3 regions of the Brevibacillus sp. 1238 genome follow, and region 2 is predicted to be linked to each of the others. Evidence: riboswitches for the same ligand, from Rfam matches in the RefSeq annotation. Region 2 holds a riboswitch; each other region holds the start of a gene.
What was found. A riboswitch is a leader RNA that binds a small molecule or an ion and turns the genes downstream of it on or off. The one in region 2 is predicted to bind S-adenosylmethionine.
Positions count from the first base shown of each region.

Region 1 (3,275 bases), on a different contig from region 2:
CATTATTTTGATTACAATCGGTCTTGGACTTACGCACGATTTTACCGTGTATACGATCTTGCTGCTGTTAAACGGGCTGTTCTACGGAACGCTGTCTCCTGTCATGAACGCGCTGGCGGTCGTTTTGTGGCCGGAAGGCGGGCGCAAAGGAATCAACATGATTTACGTCGCGTTGAATGCGGGAGTGGCGGCAGGCTCGGCGCTGGGCGGACTTTTGGCGAGCGTATCGTTTTCCTGGACCTTTTTCGGGAACGCACTCACGCAAATGATCGTTCTCGCCATCTTCGTGATCTTTTTGCCGCGCCATCTGAAAGCGGCGGAGAATCGGCCACTGCCTGCTTCGCCAGCGGGCGAGTCGGACACGAGCAAGACCGATGCTGACGGACAGCTTGGCGCACATGGCGCAGGAGAGCTTCAGCCAACGCGAAAAGTGGTTTGGGGAGCCTTGCTGTTTTTGTGCAGCGGCTTGCTGATCAGCTGGATTGTGTACGTGCAATGGACGACGGTGTTGTCGACTTACATGCAATCTTTGGGCATCTCCTTGCGCCAGTACAGCTTGCTGTGGACGCTGAATGGCGGCTTGATCCTGTTTGGTCAACCGCTGATCGCCTGGGTCATTCGCCGCTTTGCTCGCACGCTGAAAGCGCAAATGCTGCTCGGCTCCTACGTCTTTGCCTTGTCGATGCTGATTTTGTCGCAGTCGACCTCCTATGCGGGCTTCGTCGCCGCAATGTTTATCATGACGTTGGGCGAAATGCTCGTCTGGCCAGCCGTTCCTGCCGTAGCCGCACAAATTACGCCAGCAGGACGTGAAGGCTTTATTCAAGGGCTGATCGCGGGAACAGGCTCGGCAGGGCGGATGCTCGGACCGTTGCTCGGCGCGATCATTTTCCAGCACTTCCAGGCGCAAGGGCTTTTGTACATCATGGCAGGGCTTGCGCTCTTGTCCGTGGCGTTTTTCGCCTTCCACACAACGTTTTTGAATCGCCGTCAAAAGGTGGCTGTGCCAACCGCAGAAAAGATGTAGCGAAAAAAGGCGAGCGTCTGCGGGGAAGCATCTTGACACGCCGAGAGCAGGCAATGTAGTATGAAGAAGATTAAAAACAGTATATTCCGTGTGATTTACTTATGAAGAGAGGCGGAGGGACTGGCCCTATGAAGCCCGGCAGCGGATCTGCGCGTGTAGCGATGCAGATGCTGTGCCAATTCCAGCAGGAGCATTCCTGACAGATAAGGACGTGACCAAGCTGATCTCCCCCTTTTTCTGTACGGAAAAAGGGGGTTTTTGCTGTATGGGCGAAAAGAAAGGAACTGAAGAGAAATGCGTATCCAACCTTCCGACATGATTGACCGACTGCCAACCCAATTTTTCGCGACGCTGGTAGCGAAAGTAAATAAAGTCATCGCCAACGGGCACGATGTGATCAACCTGGGGCAGGGAAACCCGGACTTGCCGACTCCTCCCCACATCGTAGAAGCGCTGCAAGCACATACAGCCAACCCGCTTCACCACAAGTACCCGCCTTTTTCCGGCCGACTGGAACTGAAGCAGGCTGTTGCGCACTGGTACAAACAACAATTTGACGTAGACCTTGATCCGGAAGAAGAAGTAGCGGTTTTGTTCGGCAGCAAAACAGGACTGGTGGAAATTTGCCAGGTGCTGATGAACGCAGGCGACGTCGCGCTCGTACCGGACCCGGGCTATCCGGATTACTGGTCGGGTGTGGCGGTCGTCAATGGTCGGATGTCGATGATGCCGCTGACAGCAGAAAATCAGTTTTTGCCGGACTACAGCAAAATTCCGCAAGCCGATTTGGATCGGGCCAAGCTGATGTTTTTGAACTATCCGAATAACCCGACAGCGGTGAATGCGCCGTTTGAATTTTACGAGGAAACGATTCAATTTGCCCGCAAGCATGAGATCGTCGTCTGCCACGACTTTGCCTACGGCGCGATCAGCTACGACGGCAAAAAGCCGGTCAGCTTCATGCAGGTGCCAGGGGCAAAAGAGGTCGGTGTCGAGTTTTACACTTTGTCCAAAACGTACAACATGGCTGGCTGGCGCGTAGGGGCGATGGTCGGCAACCGCGAGCTGGTGAGACTGATCAATTTGATTCAGGATCATTATTTCGTCAGCCTGTTCGGTGCTGTGCAAATGGCCGCGGTAACCGCGATGACCGAATCGCAACAATGCGTTCGGGATTTGGTGGCTGTTTACGAAAGCAGACGCAACGCCTTGTTCTCCAATCTGCACCGCATCGGCTGGCAAGCGCCGCCGTCCCAAGGCTCGTTTTTTGCCTGGCTTCCGGTTCCAGCCGGATTCACTTCCATCGAGTTTTCCGATTTGCTCCTGGAAAAAGCGCATGTCGTCGTTGCTCCCGGTGACGGCTTCGGCCCTACCGGGGAAGGATACGTTCGCGCCGCGCTGTTGTCGAGTGAAGAACGTCTGGCGGAAGCGGTACAGCGCATTGAGAAATTGGGACTGTTTGCCAATATCAAATAGGATGAGAACGGACCGCACTTTCCTGCATGAGAAAGTGCGGTTTTTGTTTGGAAATCAGGGGAATAGCAGGAGATTTTCTGGGTAAAATGTAAGGGCCATGCGTTTTTGGAAACCAAGACAGGCAAGGCGAATAAAAATCATTCTCACCGTTGACAGATAATGATTTTCATTATAGGATGGTAATGATAATTGATCTCAGCAAGAGCGGGAGGGTACTATGCGCTATCAGATTAACGGTTACACGGACATGTATACGGTGATCGCCAACGAGCGGAAGATCGGTGGAGCCATTGAAGCAGCTCAGGTTCGACTGCGCACGGGAGAGATTTTTGCCAATGCGGTTCTCACTCGTTTGGAAATGTCAGGTGCGCATTTTTGCTCGATCGGATTCGTCACAGAAGAAGGCAAGCGGCTGATTGTGCACGTAGATGATATCAGCATGATCGCAGATGCGCGCCATGTAAATGTATGTGAGCTGACCAATGAATGCATGCGTGCAGAGAAATGCGCGGATCGCTTGAAGCGTTTGAAGCGTCTCTGTGAGCTGAACGAAGGAAGCTGTACGCCGACTTTCCAGGAAGAAGCGCTGCTTTTGGCAGAGGACATCGGACTGGATGAAGCACGCGGACACGTAGACTTGTCTTTCTTGCCGCAAGCAGAAAAGGCTCGTGTTGTTCGCATCGCGTAGAATAGCTATTTGATTTACATAATCGCCCCTTTCCCTTTTACAGCGGAGAGGGGCTTTTTGCGTGCGGGCGTTGATGCTGCAAAA
Region 1 is NZ_JARXWC010000006.1:278,101-281,375, forward strand. Features, by position in the region: gene M2298_RS16550 (MFS transporter) at 1-1,027, shown strand, start outside; SAM riboswitch class I at 1,124-1,237, shown strand; gene M2298_RS16555 (pyridoxal phosphate-dependent aminotransferase) at 1,322-2,503, shown strand; gene M2298_RS16560 (hypothetical protein) at 2,721-3,191, shown strand; gene M2298_RS16565 (LysR family transcriptional regulator) at 3,229-3,275, opposite strand, start outside.
Region 1: another riboswitch for S-adenosylmethionine. It lies ahead of M2298_RS16555 (pyridoxal phosphate-dependent aminotransferase); the one in region 2 lies ahead of M2298_RS22545 (sugar ABC transporter substrate-binding protein).

Region 2 (3,275 bases):
TGGCTTGCTGGACACGCTTACCGACCCGCCGAACGCGTGGATGACGTGATAGGAGTACGTAAGCCCGAGACCGGTTCCGCTTGTTTTCGTCGAGAAATAAATGGACCCGAGGCGTTTGATCTGGCCTTCGTCCATCCCGATGCCGTTGTCTTTGATGATCAGCATGGCGTTGCTTTTCTCAATGAACAGCGAGAGGGACACTTTGCCGTTGACCGTCTCCTCACAAGCTTCGATCGCATTTTTGATGAAGTTGACCAAGACTTGTTTGAACTCGTCGGGATTGGCCAGGATCGTGACAGGCTTTTCATAAGCTTGCAGCTCCAGCTCGACATTGTGCATATTGGCAAAAGGCAGCATGACTTCCCGCACGACGTAAAGCTGGTCGCATACGTTGATTAGCTCGGTGCGCTCCTTGAGCGGCTTGGACAAAGCGAGATACTCGGTCAGGATCGCTTCCGTCCGCTGGATTTCGTCCATGCTGATGCGGATGTACTGATCGGTTTTCGTAATATTTTCAGGATTTTCCTGGATCAGGCGCAAAAATCCTTTGACCGCTGTGAGCGGATTTCTCACCTCGTGAGCAAGCGATGCGGCGACATGGCTCATCGTTTCGATTTTTTCATTTTGGGCGTGTCGAATAAACAGTTCTTTGTCGGATACGCACTTGCTAAATAGCGACAACAAAAGCCAAATTCCGACAAAGTTTTGAACGGGGATCACGAACAAGTAGTAGGCAGGATGATGGGATACATAGGTGGGAAAGTATAGATAGGTCAACCCCAAAGCTACCAGGGAAAAGAGCGCGCCCGTCAAAAAAATATACAGTGTTTTCCGATAACTGGCTTTGTAACGCCGATACATCAGGAGGGAGATGGAAAAGGTGACAACCAGGGCAAGCAGCGCGAGCCAGATGCCTTCACCACCCAAATAATAGCGGTATAGCGCGGACTCGATCAGCAAGACCAGCGCGATCCGCACTCCCCCATAGACTAGGGCAAAAAATACGATGATGTGCCTGATATCGAAAATCACGCCTTCCGAGACGCTGGTCGCGAAGGTCATGGCCAGAAACATGCAAATCGAGCTGGTCACAAGAATGAAAGCGCGGCTGTAATTGCGCATTCGGTCGCGGTAATAAATATTGAACAGGACAAATGGCGTCAGAGCAAAAAACATCTGCAAAATTACTTCTTTTAGTAGAATCATCGGACATCCCCATCGCAAATTTGCATGGCTGCTTCAATCTACGATATTTCGACAAGAGCCTACACGATTCCTCCAAAATTTGGACGCGCCGACGGAATAAATTTAAAGGAGAAAAGTTTTAAAAACCTAGTTGACAGATGGGTAAAACACGGATTATAGTCTCTATATACTAATACAAAGGTTTCGAAAATAATAACTACTCTTATCCAGAGAAGGCTGAGGGAATGGCCCTATGACGCCCGGCAACCTAGCTGGCAAGATCAATGTCTTGCGAGCCAAGGTGCTAACTCCAACAGGTAGCGATACCTGACAGATAAGAGGCGCGAATCTTGTCGATCAAGCCTCTTTCATCTGTTGAAAGAGGCTTTTCCTTTTGGAAAGGGAAGGTCGTCGCCTCCTCAGCTTGCAGCACAACAAGGAACAAAGAAAAAGGGGGATTTTTCGATGAAAAAGAAACTGGGCCTTATCACATCACTCGTACTGGCAGTATCGGTGGCCTTGACCGCGTGCGGCGGCGGAGCCGATACGAAAAACACGGCGGCAAACGGCGCTTCCGGCGAAAAAGCGAAGCGGATTGCCCTGATCATGCGCCAAAATGTAGGAACGTTTTCGGCTCAATACATTAACGGTGTGAAGCAGGAAGTCGAGAAAAACGGCGGAGAGCTGACAGTATTCAACGCAGATACGGATTTGTCGAAAATGGCGTCGAATCTTGACGCTGCGGTCAACCAAAACTTCGACGGCATCCTGATCGACCACGGTACAGCGGAAGCGTTGCAACAAGGTACGCAAAAAGCTGTCGACAAAAAAATCCCGGTCGTTCTGTTCGACACAGACATCAAGCTGCCTGGCGTGCCGATTGTTGAGCAAGACGACAACAAGCTGGCAGAACTGAGCCTGGAAAAGCTGGCGGCAGATTCCGGCGGCAAAGGCAACATCGTGAAAATTTGGGTGGCAGGCTTTGCCCCGATGGAAAAACGTCAGGTGACTTATGAAGCGTTCCTGAAAAAATATCCGGATATCAAGGAAGTCGCCGCTTTCGGTTCCGCGACAAACAACACGGCGCTGGATACCCAAGCACAGATGGAAGCCATCCTGAAAAAATATCCGAACAAAGGCGACATCACGGCTGTATGGGCATCTTGGGATGAATTTGCCAAAGGGGCAACCCGTGCGATCTTGCAAGCAGGCCGCACAGAAATCAAAGTATACGGCATCGACCTGAGTGATGAAGACCTGCAACTGATCCAGGAAGCAAATTCGCCATGGGCAGCGACTGCAGCCGTAGATCCATCGAACATCGGACGCACTCACGCAGCGGCTATTTTCCAAAAAATCAAAGGCGAGCAAGTGCCAGACAGCGTGAAGCTGAATCCGGTGCTGGTGAAACAAGAAGATTTGCCTAAGGACAAAAAAGTGACAATGGGCGACTTGTCCCAGTACGTGAAAGAGTGGGGCAAGTAAGCATATAAAGCTGGTTGATTTGGCTATTCCCGTTGATCAGTCAACGGGAATCTTGCTTATTTAAGGGGGGGCGAAAAGTGTCCAGCTTGCAGATGAAAGGGATTGTGAAGCAGTTCTCCGGCGTTCCTGCGCTGCGTTCGGTCGATTTTGAGGTCAAGGCTGGCGAGGTTCATGCGCTTTTAGGAGCGAATGGAGCGGGGAAAAGTACCTTGATGAAAATTTTGACGGGCGCGTATCAGTCTGACGGGGGGAGCATCACGATTGACGGCAAAGAGGTGTCGATCCAATCGCCCCAGGATGCGAAAGCTTTAGGCATCCAGTGCGTGTACCAGGAAGTGGATACGGCGCTGATCCCGTACTTGAGCGTGACGGAAAACATTTTGCTCGATCAGATTGTCTCGGCAGGCCGCAAAGGATTCATGAACTGGCCGAGCTTGCACAAGGAAGCGGAAAGCATTTTGCAGAGCTTCGGCTTTTCCATCCCTGTGCGCATGCTCGTCGAGGAATGTACGCTGTCCGAAAAGCAACTGATCCTGATTGCCCGCGCGACCGTGCAAAAAGCGAAGTACGTCATTTTTGACGAACCGACAGCTCCGTTGAGCACG
Region 2 is NZ_JARXWC010000012.1:119,407-122,681, forward strand. Features, by position in the region: gene M2298_RS22540 (ATP-binding protein) at 1-1,206, opposite strand, end outside; SAM riboswitch class I at 1,406-1,526, shown strand; gene M2298_RS22545 (sugar ABC transporter substrate-binding protein) at 1,651-2,670, shown strand; gene M2298_RS22550 (sugar ABC transporter ATP-binding protein) at 2,748-3,275, shown strand, end outside.

Region 3 (3,275 bases), on a different contig from region 2:
GGGCCAAATCGTCCACATTTGTCTGCTCACGCGCAACCGTACCCGTCACCTTGCCGCCGCGCAGCACCGTGATGCGATCTGCTACCTCCATTACCTCCTGGAGCTTGTGCGTAATCAAAATCACGCTTTTCCCGCTCTCCGCCAGATTGCGAATCGTTTGCAGCAAGTCGCGAACCTCCAGCGGAGTCAACACAGCGGTCGGTTCGTCCAGCACGATGATGTCTGCGCCCTGGTACAGCACTTTCAAAATCTCGACCCGCTGCTGTTCTCCCACCGAGCAATTGGACACTTTTGCCTGTGGATCAATCGGAATACGGAACTTTTCGCTTAGCTCGCGCACTTTTTGCACAGCGTCATGGCGGCGGAAAAACCCGGCCTGCTGCGGTTCGTAGCCAATCACGATGTTTTCGGCCACGCTGAACTCGCCGAACAGCATGAAGTGCTGGTGCACCATCCCGATTCCGTTGCCAATGGCGTCCTGTGGCCCGCGAAAAGCGACCGGCTTGCCGTTTAGCACGATATCGCCGGACGTAGGCTGCTCCATGCCGTACAACATCCTCATCAACGTCGTCTTGCCCGCTCCGTTCTCACCGACGATCGCGTGCACTTCTCCGGCAGCAAGCGAGAACGAGACCTTGTCGTTTGCAATAAAATCTCCGTATTTCTTGGTCATGGCGCGCATTTCCAAACGATAGGTCATCCTTGCTCCCCCTTCTTTACGCTTTCCTTTCGCATATAAGGAAGACCGACTACACAGCCGTAGTCGGTCACAATCAAGCTCTGTGCACTAGCTTTTAGAACGAATCCGGCACTTTGCGGGTACCAGCAATGATCTCTTCACTGATCGCTTTTACTTTGTCCACAACTTCCTGGCCGATGAAAGCGTTCAGCGGTGTTTTGCTTTCGTGAGTCACATACGTTACGCCTACGCCTTTTTCTTTCAATCCGTAGTTGACGACACCTGGTTTGAAAGAACCTTCCACAAACGATTTCACAGTTTCATACGCTGCTGCGTCTGTCCCTTTCAACTGGGACAATACGATGTGCTCAGGGTCAATCGTCGTGCGGTCAACGTCTTGTCCTGCTGTAAAGAAGCCTTTTTCCTTCGCGGCTTCGAATACGCCGAGATCGCCTACCGCAGCTGCTCCGTTGATGAAGTCAGCGCCTTTGGATGCTTGCAGCAGAGCCAGCTCTTTCGCTTTTGCCGGGTCTGTGAAGCTGCCCACGTAGTTTACCAGAAATTCTGCATTCGGATTGGTCGATTTCAAGCCTTCCTGGAATCCGCCTGTCCATTTTTTCAGAAGCGGAATGTCCATTGCGACAACCATGCCGACTTTGTTTGTTTTCGTGGCAAGACCTGCCGCCGCCCCCATCAGGTAAGCTGCTTCCTGCTCGCGGAAAGTAACGCTGCGCACATTTGGCAAGTCCACTACTGTATCAATAATCGCGAAGTTGCGATCAGGGTTTTCTGCGGCTACTTTTTTCAGTGCGTCTTCTGCTTCAAAAGAAGAAGTGATGATCAGGTCGTAGTTTTCCGCTACGGCTACGCGCAAGTTCTCTTCGATCGCACCATGGTCAGTCGACTCGATGCTTTTTACTTCCGCGCCAAATTCTTGTCCTGCTTTTTTCGCGCCCTCGTCCATTTGCTGGAAGAATGGGTTCACGCCGATTTTTTCCGGCAAAATCAAGGCAACGCGTTTCTTCGCTGCACCTTCTTGTCCTGCCGCTTGCTCTTTCGGCTTATCAGTCGATGCGTTCCCGGCAGGTGCATTCCCGCCTGCTGAACAACCCGCAGCCAAAACAGCAAAAGTAGTCAATGCCAACAACAACTTCTTCATGGTGTCTTTCTCCCCTATCTGAACGTTCTCCGTTTTCTCTATCCTAACCATAATGTACGGTTTTTCGACAAAAAGATCAATACTAAACACGAATATTTCACATTAAAATTATTTTATCGTTCGTTATTCCTCCTCTATCCATCCTCCCCTTCTAACGAAAAAAAAACTCTTCCCGAAGGAAGAGTTTGCGTCCGAAGCCGTCCTCTTCCTCATCTGTCAAAACCCCGGTACAGGTTTTGCAGGAATTGGCACCTTTCTGTACATGTCTCGCATGTCCAGTGGTTGCCGGGCTTCATAGGGCCAGTCCCTCCGCCGCTCTCGATAAGGTAGATCATCTATTGAGTTACAATGAACTTATTCTAGCAGAACGCTCTGAAAAAGCAATTGTTTTTTCAGATTGTTTCCGCCAGTTTGTTTATTTCGTTTGAAAGGTTTGCTGGAGTCGATGCGACAAGTTGCTAAGCTCACCCAGCTCTTCGGTAATTTCCCGCACCTTTTGATGCTGATTTTCTGCGGTGGCAAAAAGCTCTTCCAGGTTGGCAACCGATTGTTCGGTGACGGCCGTAATCGTCGACATCTCCATCGCCACTTCGCCTGAACGCATTTTGACCCGGTTCATGCTGGAACCGACATGCTCGGCCGCTTGCAGGAATGCCACCATGCCGGAGCGCACTGCCTCGATCGAAGCCACCGTTTTTACAGCCAGCTCCTGTCCTTTGGCTACAGACGCCTCTCCGTTGCTGATTTGCTGCACAGCGTTCTCGCTCTCCTGATGGAGCGATTTGAGAATTTCCGTAATCTCCTGGGTAGCGGTCGCGCTTTGCTCAGCCAGCTTGCGCACTTCGTCAGCTACTACAGCGAAACCGCGTCCATGCTCGCCAGCCCGCGCTGACTCGATGGCGGCGTTGAGCGCCAAAAGATTCGTTTGCGTGGCAATCTGGTTGATCGCTCCCACGATTTCTTCTACCCGGTTCGCCTGGCGATTGAGCTGGTGAATCGTCGCAGCAGCCACATTGACCGCAGACACGATCTGTTCCATTTGCTGCGAAAGCTCGTTCATCATGCCCACGCTGTCTTTCAGGCGCTGGTTGTTTTGATCGGACTCGCTCTTCATCGCATTCGTCTGCGTCGTTACCGCCACGATCTCCTGGTCGATCGACTGCACTTCTTCTTCGATCTTCACAGTCGAATTGGCCTGCGATTCCATGCCAGTCGCAACTTCGCGAAACGCAATCATCATCTCGTCCGTATTGCGTTTCGTTCCTTCGGCATGCTCGTGCACATGCTCTGTCGTGCGGTCAATCTGCCCCGTCATCTGTTGAATATGTACGAGCATTTCTCCCAGACGGCGTTCTTTTTCCTCTGCTTCCTGTCGGGCGATATTCGCCTTGCTGAGAGAAGCTTGTCCAGCCAGACAGAGGTACGTTACAGCCCCCA
Region 3 is NZ_JARXWC010000005.1:282,149-285,423, forward strand. Features, by position in the region: gene M2298_RS14900 (ABC transporter ATP-binding protein) at 1-700, opposite strand, end outside; gene M2298_RS14905 (BMP family lipoprotein) at 795-1,838, opposite strand; SAM riboswitch class I at 2,045-2,166, opposite strand; gene M2298_RS14910 (methyl-accepting chemotaxis protein) at 2,254-3,275, opposite strand, start outside.
Region 3: another riboswitch for S-adenosylmethionine. It lies ahead of M2298_RS14905 (BMP family lipoprotein); the one in region 2 lies ahead of M2298_RS22545 (sugar ABC transporter substrate-binding protein).